3 regions of the Actinoplanes lobatus genome follow, and region 1 is predicted to be linked to each of the others. Evidence: riboswitches for the same ligand, from Rfam matches in the RefSeq annotation. Region 1 holds a riboswitch; each other region holds the start of a gene.
What was found. Region 1 has a riboswitch for cyclic di-AMP ahead of BJ964_RS41765 (LysM peptidoglycan-binding domain-containing protein). Riboswitches for the same ligand answer to the same signal wherever they lie in the genome.

Region 1 (3,260 bases):
TCCGAATCAGCACCCAGGCCCGGCCCAGCGCCCGCCAGCGAAGCCGCACCCAGGCCCAGCTCGGCTCCCGCTGGCGGCACCGCACTCGAGCCCGGCCCGGCACCCGCCTGCGGCGCCGCCGCGCCGGAAGGGGCGACGGCTGGGGGCGGTGATGTCGTGCCAGGAGCCTCCGGGATCGGGTCGACCGGCCCGGAGAGCAAGGCCGCGGCGGCTGCGGCCGCGCGGGGTGAGCCGAACCAGTAGATCCGCTCGGGTGGCTCGGCGCTGGCGAGACGGTATGCCTCCCGGACGCCCTCCTCCGCGGCGGCACGGTCGGCAGGGCCCGTCTCCATCGCCGCGGCCAGCCACTGGTCCTCGATCGCCGCGGCCATCGACTCCTGCGTGTGTGTCAGTCGCACAGCCCGCCCCCTCAGTCCGCGACCGGCCGGAAGGCGCCAGGAATGTACTCCCGCTGGCGCACCACCCGGTAGTGCCCGGCGGGCAGCGGGATCGGGCCGTGCTCCTCGTGGGTGACCCGGCCGTGCGCCGGGACCTCGAGGAACATCCGCTCCGGATCGTCGAGGTCGGCGAGTAGCACCAGGCCCGGGCCACCGACCACGTGCGCGTGGCCGGTGGCCTCACCGCGGGCCAGCACCATCCGCCCTCGCCGATCGCGTGGGACCGGTGCGCAGGCCGGGACATCGGCCTGCGGCACCGGAATGATCAGCACATCGCCCTGACGGAACATCCGGCCTCCCCGGCAGCATTTTCTCTGTCGCACGGGACGCTACCGAGGGGGTACGACACTTTTCAGAGGCGGATCCGCTGCCCCACGAAGATCAGGCCGGGGCTGGAGATGCGGTCCTTGTTGAGTGCGTAGAGCGTACGCCAACCGCCTTTGATCTTGAATTTGCGCGCGATCGAGGCGAGTGTGTCGCCGGAGCGGACCACATAGGTCTTGCCGCTCGGCTTCTTCGCGGCGGGCTTCTTCGCGCTGGACGTCTTCTTGTAGACGCCGGGCTTCTTTCCGCAGACCGGCCATGGGCTGAGCCCGCGCTTCTTGTGGAGCTTCTCGGCGATCGCGATCTGCTCGGCCTTGCTGGCCCTGTCGGCGGTCGGCGCGTACTTGGCGCCGCCGTTGGCCTTCCACGTGCTGCGGCTGAACTGCAGGCCGCCGTAGTACCCGTTCCCGGTGTTGATGTGCCACCGTCCGCCGGACTCGCACTTGGCGATGACATCCCAGTTGACCTGGCGGGCCGCGGCCTGAGCCGGGGCCGCCGGGCCGAGCAGGACGCCGGCTCCGGTCACCCCGGCGGTCACCAGACCGAGGGCAAGGCGCGTTCGTCTACCGATCCGAGACATGGATGATCCTCCACGCCTGCGAGGTGAGCTGTCGGGTTCGGGCAGAGTGGCCCGGCCGTTTCACGCACGGCTTCACCCCGAGGCGCGCCCGGCGCGCCGGAAAAAGTGGGTCCCCCGCTCCTGCCGTCGATTCGTGTCCGTGGGCGGCGGCAGGATTCGGCGGTCCGTCCACAGTGCCCGCCGTACGCGGGACGGCCCGACGGTATCCACGGTCGATGGATGAATACCAAGCCTCACGCCGGGGATAGTGACGTTCTTCTCAGTATTCGCCCGATTTGATCTTCATTTCGCCCAGAAATACCCGGCACAGGGGTTATTCCTGTTTAGAGCGGCTTTTCGTGCCTCATCAGGACCTGGTCCCCGGCCTGCGCATCGAGCCGGCGCCCGCTCCGGGCAGAATGTCCGGTCATGGAACCACCCGAGATGATCAACGCCGGTGACCTGGTCCTCAAGCGCTGGGAACCGGAGTGGGCCGCCGAACTCGCGGCCGCCGTCCAGGAGTCATTGCCCGAACTGCGCCCGTGGCTGCCGTTCGCGACCGACGACTACGGCGTCGACCAGGCCCGCGATTTCATCGGGCGCAACTTCGACGGCACCCAGTTCAACTACGCGATCTTCACGGCGGTCGGTGAGCTGATCGGCACGATCGGCCTGATGACGCGGATGGGGCCGGACGTCCTGGAGATCGGCTACTGGATGCGTACGCCGTATGCCGGCCGTGGCCACATGACGGCGGCCGTGCGGGTGATCACCCGGGTCGCCCTCACCCTGCCCGGTATCGAGCGGGTGGCGATCCGGCACGACCCGGCCAACGTGGCGTCGGCCGCGGTCGCCGCCAAGGCCGGTTTCGCCGAGACCGCCCGCGACGGCGACGACGTCATCCGCGAGTACCGCGGGGAGACGCGCTCCGGGGCGGGTGCCCCGCCCCGGAGGTAGGAATCGTCAGAGATGGGCGGCGGTGGTCGCGGAGCCGTTGGGGCGCGGGTCCGGGAGCAGACGGTCACGGGACGACGCCGCGGCGGAACCGCTGTCGTTGGCCTGGAAGCCGCACGACGCCAGCGTGTGCGGCCGCAGCAGCATCGAGGTCGGGACCGGGGCGATCTCCCGCCAGGCGAAGCACTCCCGGATGGTCTGCGCGTTCTCGCCGCCGCTGATCTCCCGGTCGGCGGCCAGGATGGCCCGCAGGATGCCGTGGTAGGTCATGAAGTCGGGCGAGATGGTGCTCCAGGTGGCCGCGAGCAGCCGGCCCAGGTAGTCGCGGGCCTGCAGCAGCGACTCCTTGAAGGCCTCCTCGTTACCGGTGTAGGCGGCCGTGAACTCGGCCTGGATCTCGTCGAGGTCCTGCGCGGTGCCGGGCAGGTTCGTCGACCGGATCCGCAGGTCGTCGCTGATCAGCTTCTTGGCGACCAGGTCGCGCTGGAAGATCTCGACCATGGTGTCGAAGATCGCCCCGGTGAGCGGCAGCGACCGGTCGTGCGGCTCCTCGCCCACGTCGGACATCCGCATGGCGTTGAACGCGACCCGGATCTCCCGGCTGTCGGACAGCTCCCCCACCCGGTCCAGGCCGTTGATGGTGAGCAGATTGCCCCGCGTCGACTCGAGCAGATGGTCGACGACCGAGTGGAAGTGCAGCGACGACACGATCGCCACCAGGTCACCGGCCGACTCGTGCATGCCGCCGTAGTCGATGCCGTCGTCCTGTTTGCTGGCCGGCGCCCCGACCTCGGCGAAGATGATGCTGTGCCCCAGTTCGTGGGCGAGCACGTCGAAGTTCTCACAGTACGGCCGGGTGTGGTCGATCGTCCCGTTCGGCGTCCGGCCGAAGCCGAATTCGAGGAACCCGTACCCGGACTGCGCATTGTTCCACTCGATCAACGGAATCAGTTCCAGTCGATCGAAATCGGACTCGAAATGCCAGT
Region 2 (3,260 bases), 6.5 Mb from region 1:
GACGCCAAGTTCCGCCGGCGCAGCGAGGCCCGGGTCCGGGAGCTGCGCGCCCAGGCCGGCACGGTGTTCCTGGTGAGCCACAGCGAGCAGTCGATCCGGGACACCTGTGAGCGGTGCATCTGGCTGGAGGCCGGCACGATCCGCGCCGACGGCCCGACCGACGAGGTGATGAAGGAGTACGAGGCCTTCGCCCGCAGGTAGGCCCCGCACTCCCCCGGTGGTTCAGTTGACCGACAGGTGCACGTGGTTGGTGTGGTCGCTGGACGGGTCGCCACCCGCCCCGCTGTACGACTTCCAGCCACTGCTCGGCAGCCAGATCCGGCGGTACCAGATCACGTACAGGACGTCGAGGTCGTCGGCGTTGTTGATGAAGTAGTTCGCCAGGTTGTTGCCGTACGTCTTGTCGGCCCCCGTGGCGTCCCCGCCGAAGGTGCCCTTCTCGGCGGAGAAGTCGCAGGCCCGCCCCTTGGGGTGCTCACCGCTGTTCTGCGTACGCCAGCACTTGGTGAACCGGGTGAAGCCGTCCGCCCGGGCCTGCTTGTAGGCGTGCAGCAGGGTCGCGGTGATGCAGCCGCCGGTGCCGGTCGGGTCGTCCTGGTTGCAGCTCGACCCGCTCGGGCCCGGCTCCGCGTCGGCACTACCGCCGCCGTCGGAGGAGGACGAGGTGTCCGAGCCCTGGTTCGCCGCCTTGAGCGCCGCCTCGGCCTTGGCCTTCTGCTTCGCCATCACGGTGACCTGCTTCTGCTGGTCCTTGATCGCGATGTCGATGGAGTCCTTGGCCTTCTGCCGGTCCTCGCGGGTGGTCTTCAGGCCGTTGATCGCCCGGCTCTGGTCGGCTGCCACGATGGCCAGGGTCTCGGCCCGGCCCAGGAAGCCCTCGGCCGAATCGGCGGCGAGCATGGCCGACATCGGCCCGGCCCGGCCCGCGGTGTACGCCTGCGTGGCGATCAGATCGAGTTGCTCCTGCTGTGGCCCGAGCTCGGTGTCCAGGCGCTTGAGCTCCGAGGTCAGCTTGGTCTGCTGCTCCTTGGAGGTCTTCAGCTTCTTCTTGGCCGCGACGTAGCCGCTGGAGGCCTTCTCGAGTTGTTCGATGAGGGACTTCGATCCGCCCTCGCCGTCGTCCCCGGTGTCTCCGGGGGCGGCGAGCAGCCGGGGGGCCGCGGTGGCCGGCGACGCGACGACGGCCAATCCGCACGCGGCGACGAGCAGCGCCAGCAACGCCGCTAATCGCTGCGCAGTGTTCTGCTGCACAGGCATTTCCTTCCGTCGGCCGCCGGCCGGGTTAGCTGACGGGTTCGGGACGAAGGAAATCCCTACCGCTGGTAGCGGATTCACCCCGGAGATATTGGTTCCCCGGCTCGCCGATGACGGCGATTAGGCGGCGGCCCCCGCGCGGGAACCGCACCGACCATACCCACTCGATCGACAGATCGACAGTTCTCGTACGCACCGCAATTGCCCCGACACGACAGGTGATTGCAATTACGGAATGTGTTTGCGAGGTAACTCTTTTCGCGGTTCCCGGGGTCTGATCCACGGCGATATCTCGGGTAAACTGGCCGCCGGTCCTGCCAGGACGGCACCGCCCCCGAGTTGCCGGCAGGCCGCCGCCCAATCGTCGCGAGACGAACCGGGGAACCAGGTTCACTGGGGTGTATCCGCGCAGTTTGCGGTAGGGATTGCTTCCGTCCCGAACCCGTCAGCTAACTCGGTCGGCGGTGTCACGGAAGGAACTGTTGATGGCAGCAAGTCCCCGCCGGTGGCTGATACTTGCCCTGGCGCCGCTGGTGAGCGCCCTGATGTTCATGGCGCCCGCGACTCCGGCCGCGGCCGAGCCAGGCGGCTCCTCATCCTCCGCACAGGAGGAGGACGAGGACGCAACTCTCAACGACGTGATCGAGTCGACCAACCGGCGCTACGCCTCCGCGAAGTCCGCGGTGACGCAGTCCACCAAGACGCAGGCCAAACTGGCCACACAGATCAAGGCGGCGGAGGCCCGGCGGGACGCACTGATCCCCGAGGTCGACCAGATCGCCAAGCAGCAGTACATGACCGGCAACCTGAGCGCCATGGGCTTCCTGCTCAGGTCCCAGGACTCGGGCGACTTCCTGACCAAGGCGGTCTCCCTCGAAGAGATCAACAAGCTGCACGACGCCAAGCTGCACGAGCTCAACGCGGCGATCACCGAGATCTCGGACAGCAAGGCGCAGCTGGACGCCGAGGTCAAGGCGCAGCAGCAGAACGCCACGGTGATGAAGAAGCAGAAGGACGCGGCCGACAAGGCGTTCCAGCTGGTCGGTGGCAACTCGGTGACCAAGGGCCTCGTGGTGGCGGACTCGCCGGAGGCCGCCCCGGCGCCGCGGAACGGCTCCGGCGGATTCTCCTCGGAGGGTTGCACCGAGGACGACCCGACCACCGGCGGCTGCATCACCAAGCGCACGCTGCACATGTACAAGGAAGTCAAGAAGGCCGGCTTCAGTAATTTCGTCGGCTGTCACCGTGACGGCGGGCCCTTCGAACACCCCAAGGGCCGCGCCTGCGACTGGTCGTTGCAGAAGAGCGGATTCTCGGTCTACGACACCGACAAGGAATTCCGGTACGGCAACAACCTGATGGCGTTCCTGGTCCGTAACGCCGACGAGCTCGGCATCTACTACGTGATCTGGAACAAGATGATCTGGTTCCCGGCCTCGGGCTGGAAGACATACCACGGGGTCAGTGACCACACCGACCACGTGCACGTCTCGATGCTCTGACGGACTTCACGAGAACGGCCCCCGCCCATCCGGGCGGGGGCCGTTTTCATGTGCTCAGTGAACCGCGCGCCGGACCGGAGCGCGGCCGTGCGGCTGGGCCGGTGCCGGGCCCGGCGGCACCGCGGCCGGAATCGGCATGGTGACCGGTCGCACCTGGGTCACCTCGAGCTCCTTGCCGTGGTGGATCAGCGTGAGCCGGGCCTGCCCGCCGCCGTTGCGCAGCGAGTAGGTCACCTCTTCGGAGGTCACGTTGACGCGCAGCCGCAGACCCCGCCAGAGCAGCGAGAACTCCAGACTGTTGATCCGGCTGGGCAGTCGCGGCGCGAAGCTCAGCTGGCCGTTGAAGTCCCGCATGCCGCCGAGGCCGGCGACCAGCGCGATCCAGGAGCCGGCCAGCGACGCCACGTGCACGCCGTCCCGCGCGTTCCGGTGCAGGTCGTGCAGGTCCATCAGGGCGGCCTCGCCCAGATAGTCGTGCGCCAGCTCGAGATGCCCGGTCTCGGC
Region 3 (3,260 bases), 3.7 Mb from region 1:
ACCGGCTCGCCAAGAAGGGCCTGGTCGTTCAGCAGCGAGCGGATCGCGCCTACCGTTACGCCCCGGCGCAGACCCGCGAGGAGATGACCGCCGGTGTGATGCTGGACGCGCTGAGCGCCACGCCGGACCGGGATGCCGCGCTCGCCTACTTCGTCGGCCAGCTGCCACCGGAAGCGCTGAAGGCGGCCATCGAGAAGGCCGCCCGTAACATCGAGCGGTGACCGCCCTCCTGCTCGGCGCCCTCGGGCTGACACTGTCGCTTGCCGTGCCGAGGCTGCTGGCGAACGCCCGCTGGCCGGACCGCGCCCCGGTCGCCGCGGTGCTGCTCTGGCAGGCGCTGACCCTGACCGCCGTGCTCTGTGCGCTCGGGGTCGTGCTCGCCGCCCCGGAGGAGGTGGTCCGTGCGGCCGGCGCACGGCACCCGGAGACCGTCGCGGCGCTGCTGTTCTCCCTGGCGGTGGCCGCGACCATCGTGACCCGGCTGGTGGTCTCGCTCGTCAAGGTGACCTCCCGGGCCCGTGCCCGGCGCGACCGGCATCGCATGCTCGTCGACCTCCTTGATCGGGTGGAACGCCATGACGGGCTGAGCGGGGGAGAGGTGCGGGTGCTGGAGGCGCCCCTGCCGCTGGCCTACTGCGTGCCGGGCCGGAACCCGCGGGTGGTGCTCAGCGACGGCGTGCTCGACGTGCTCGACCGGGAGCAGATCGACGCCGTCCTCGCCCACGAGCGAGCCCACCTGCGGCACAAGCATGAACTGGTGATGGAGTCGTTCACGGCCTTCTATCAGGCCGTGCCCGGGCCGCTGCGGTCGAAGGCGCCGCTGGACGCCGTACACCTGTTGTTGGAGATGGTGGCCGACGATGCCGCGAGGCGCCGCGCCGGGCACGCGCCGCTGCGGGCCGCGCTGGCTCGTCTCGCCGACGCCGTCCCCTTGGCGGAGGAGGTGACCGCCGACCCGGAGGGTGAATCGCGGCGGCGGCGCCTGGCGCGGCTGGATCGTCCGGGCCGTAGCTCGACGGCCCTCGCGGTGGCCGGGACGGCAGCGGCCGCGGGCCTGTTGGTGTTACCCACAGTGATCGTCGTCGTGCCGTGGCTGGGGCGTGCACTGAATACCTGGCCATTTTAGTAACCCTCCGTATCGACAACTGTTCGTACAGTTCGGCGGGCTGTGCGACCTTCATTTGCCGGCATGATCCGAGTACGGTGGTCCCCGGTTCGGCAGCCCCCCATCGTCCATCCGGCCGATCTGGCGAACCACCGCCCAATCGCGACACGCGAACCGGGGACCCAGGTCAGTGGGGTGAAGCCGTGGCACCACGCCCGGCCGGGCATGCTTCCCGCCCGAACCCGTCAGCTAACCCGGTCGGCGGCTGAGTGGGAAGAAAGGACGACGCACACAACGTGAAACGCAATGGCGCGCGTCGCGCCGGCCTGCTGCGCATCCTGGTTTGCGCGCTCGCCGCGGCCGGCCTGGTGATCACGGGTCCGGTGGCGGCCCATGCCACTCCCTCGCCGTCCACCGTCGAGGGTCAGATCGACGAAGAGTGGAACAAACTCGAGCCCGTCATCGAGGATTACAACGCCAACCACACGAAGCTGACCAAGCTGCGGAAGCAGCAGAAGCAGCTGGCGAAGACGCTGACGCCGCTTCAGCTTCAGGTGGATGTCGCGATGGCGCAGGTGCGAGGTCTGGCGGTCGACGCCTACATGCAGGGCCCGCCGGGAAACCTCAACGCTCTGCTGAGTGGTGACCCGGACGGTCTGGTGGAGAAGCTCACGCTGCTCGACCAGCTCGCCCAGAACCAGGAGGCCTCGATCTCCAACGTCGCGAAGCTCCGCGACAAGTACGCCGCCGACAAGGCCAAGGTCGACCAGCTCGAGTCCGAGATCTCCGCCCGCGACACGGATCTCGGGACGAAGAAGACGGCGATCGAGAAGGAGATCACGAAGCTCCAGAAGCTCCGGATCCAGGCGTACGGCGACGCGAACATCGACGACGGCCCTCTGCGCACCGGCCCGTGCCCGGTCACGTACACCAACGACAAGGGTGGCCGTGCCGCGCAGAAGGCGTGCGACCTGATCGGCAAGCCCTATGTCTTCGGCTCCGAGGGGCCGGGCAGTTACGACTGCTCGGGCCTGACGAAGGAGGCGTGGGCCGCGGTCGGTGTGCACCTCGAGCACTACACGAAGGACCAGTGGGGCTCGGGCACAGCGGTGAGCCGGAGCGAGTTGAAGCCGGGTGACCTCGTCTTCTACTACTCCGACGTGCATCACGTCGCCATCTACATCGGTGGCGGTCAGGTGGTGCACGCTCCGCACACGGGAGACCATGTGCGGATGGCCACCATCGATCGGGGGCCCATCGCCGGCTATCGCCGACCGGGCTAGAAAACCCTCCGGGAAAGACCGCCGTCGTTTCGCGCCGGCGGTCTTTCTTTTGATTCCGTACGCCTTCGTGAACCGCCGTGGGCGACCCGCGAGCTCTCCGGTCCGTCCCGGCCGTGCCGCGCCCGCCGGGCGTGAGCGGCCCGTCACCCACCCGATCGATGGTGCTCCCACAGTCGCTGCAGCAGCCCGGTCAGCTGCTCGCGCTCGGGGCCGGACAGGGGCGCCAGCAGCTCGTCCTGGACCGCGTGCGCCCGCTCCGACAACTCCACGGCCCGCTCCCGCCCTCGCTCGGTGAGCCCGACGACGTTGCGCCGCCGGTCCGCCGGGTCGGGTGACCGCTGCACATAGCCCGCCGACTCCAGCTCGTTGAGCGCCCCGACCAGATCGCTCAGATAGATCCCGGTGCGGCGGCCGAGCGCCGCCTGACTGGCCGGACCGTCGGTGACCAGTGAGTGCAGCAGCCGGTAGTGGTAGCCCCGCGCCCCCACCGCCCCGAACCTCTCGACGATGATCCGGTGACCCTGCGCCGAGACCTGACTCAGCACCCAGCTTGGCAGCTCTTCCACGTAGCGATTTTAACATTGGGCTCTCTAACGTTGATGAATCTAACGTTGGACTTCTGAACGTTCGCCAGTCTAACGTTAGCCACATGAACGAATCCAGTCTCCGGGTCCCGCAATCCGAACTCGACGATCTGACCGCCCGGCTCGGCCGCACCCGGTGGCCCGACGCCGCACCCGGCGACTACGGCATCCGGCTCGACCGGGTCCGGGCACTCGCCGACCGCTGGCTCGGGTTCGACTGGCGGGCGCACGAGGCCGAGCTCAACGCCATCCCGCGGCAGGTCGTCGAGATCGGCGGCGACCGGATCC

Region 2: linked by a shared signal. The riboswitch ahead of BJ964_RS12245 (coiled-coil domain-containing protein) and the one ahead of BJ964_RS41765 (LysM peptidoglycan-binding domain-containing protein) in region 1 are both predicted to bind cyclic di-AMP.
Region 3: linked by a shared signal. The riboswitch ahead of BJ964_RS25200 (C40 family peptidase) and the one ahead of BJ964_RS41765 (LysM peptidoglycan-binding domain-containing protein) in region 1 are both predicted to bind cyclic di-AMP.

Annotation. Positions count from the first base shown of each region.
Region 1 is NZ_JACHNC010000001.1:9,158,750-9,162,009, forward strand. Features, by position in the region: gene BJ964_RS41755 (DUF6745 domain-containing protein) at 1-398, opposite strand, end outside; gene BJ964_RS41760 (hypothetical protein) at 410-727, opposite strand; gene BJ964_RS41765 (LysM peptidoglycan-binding domain-containing protein) at 790-1,341, opposite strand; cyclic di-AMP (ydaO/yuaA leader) riboswitch at 1,340-1,513, opposite strand; gene BJ964_RS41770 (GNAT family N-acetyltransferase) at 1,750-2,277, shown strand; gene BJ964_RS41775 (gluzincin family metallopeptidase) at 2,284-3,260, opposite strand, start outside.
Region 2 is NZ_JACHNC010000001.1:2,651,705-2,654,964, reverse strand. Features, by position in the region: gene BJ964_RS12255 (ABC transporter ATP-binding protein) at 1-201, shown strand, start outside; gene BJ964_RS12250 (coiled-coil domain-containing protein) at 223-1,257, opposite strand; cyclic di-AMP (ydaO/yuaA leader) riboswitch at 1,256-1,391, opposite strand; cyclic di-AMP (ydaO/yuaA leader) riboswitch at 1,599-1,735, shown strand; gene BJ964_RS12245 (coiled-coil domain-containing protein) at 1,740-2,756, shown strand; gene BJ964_RS12240 (glycoside hydrolase family 65 protein) at 2,811-3,260, opposite strand, start outside.
Region 3 is NZ_JACHNC010000001.1:5,493,340-5,496,599, forward strand. Features, by position in the region: gene BJ964_RS25190 (BlaI/MecI/CopY family transcriptional regulator) at 1-221, shown strand, start outside; gene BJ964_RS25195 (M56 family metallopeptidase) at 218-1,126, shown strand; cyclic di-AMP (ydaO/yuaA leader) riboswitch at 1,249-1,384, shown strand; gene BJ964_RS25200 (C40 family peptidase) at 1,402-2,388, shown strand; gene BJ964_RS25205 (MarR family winged helix-turn-helix transcriptional regulator) at 2,532-2,954, opposite strand; gene BJ964_RS25210 (epoxide hydrolase family protein) at 3,038-3,260, shown strand, end outside.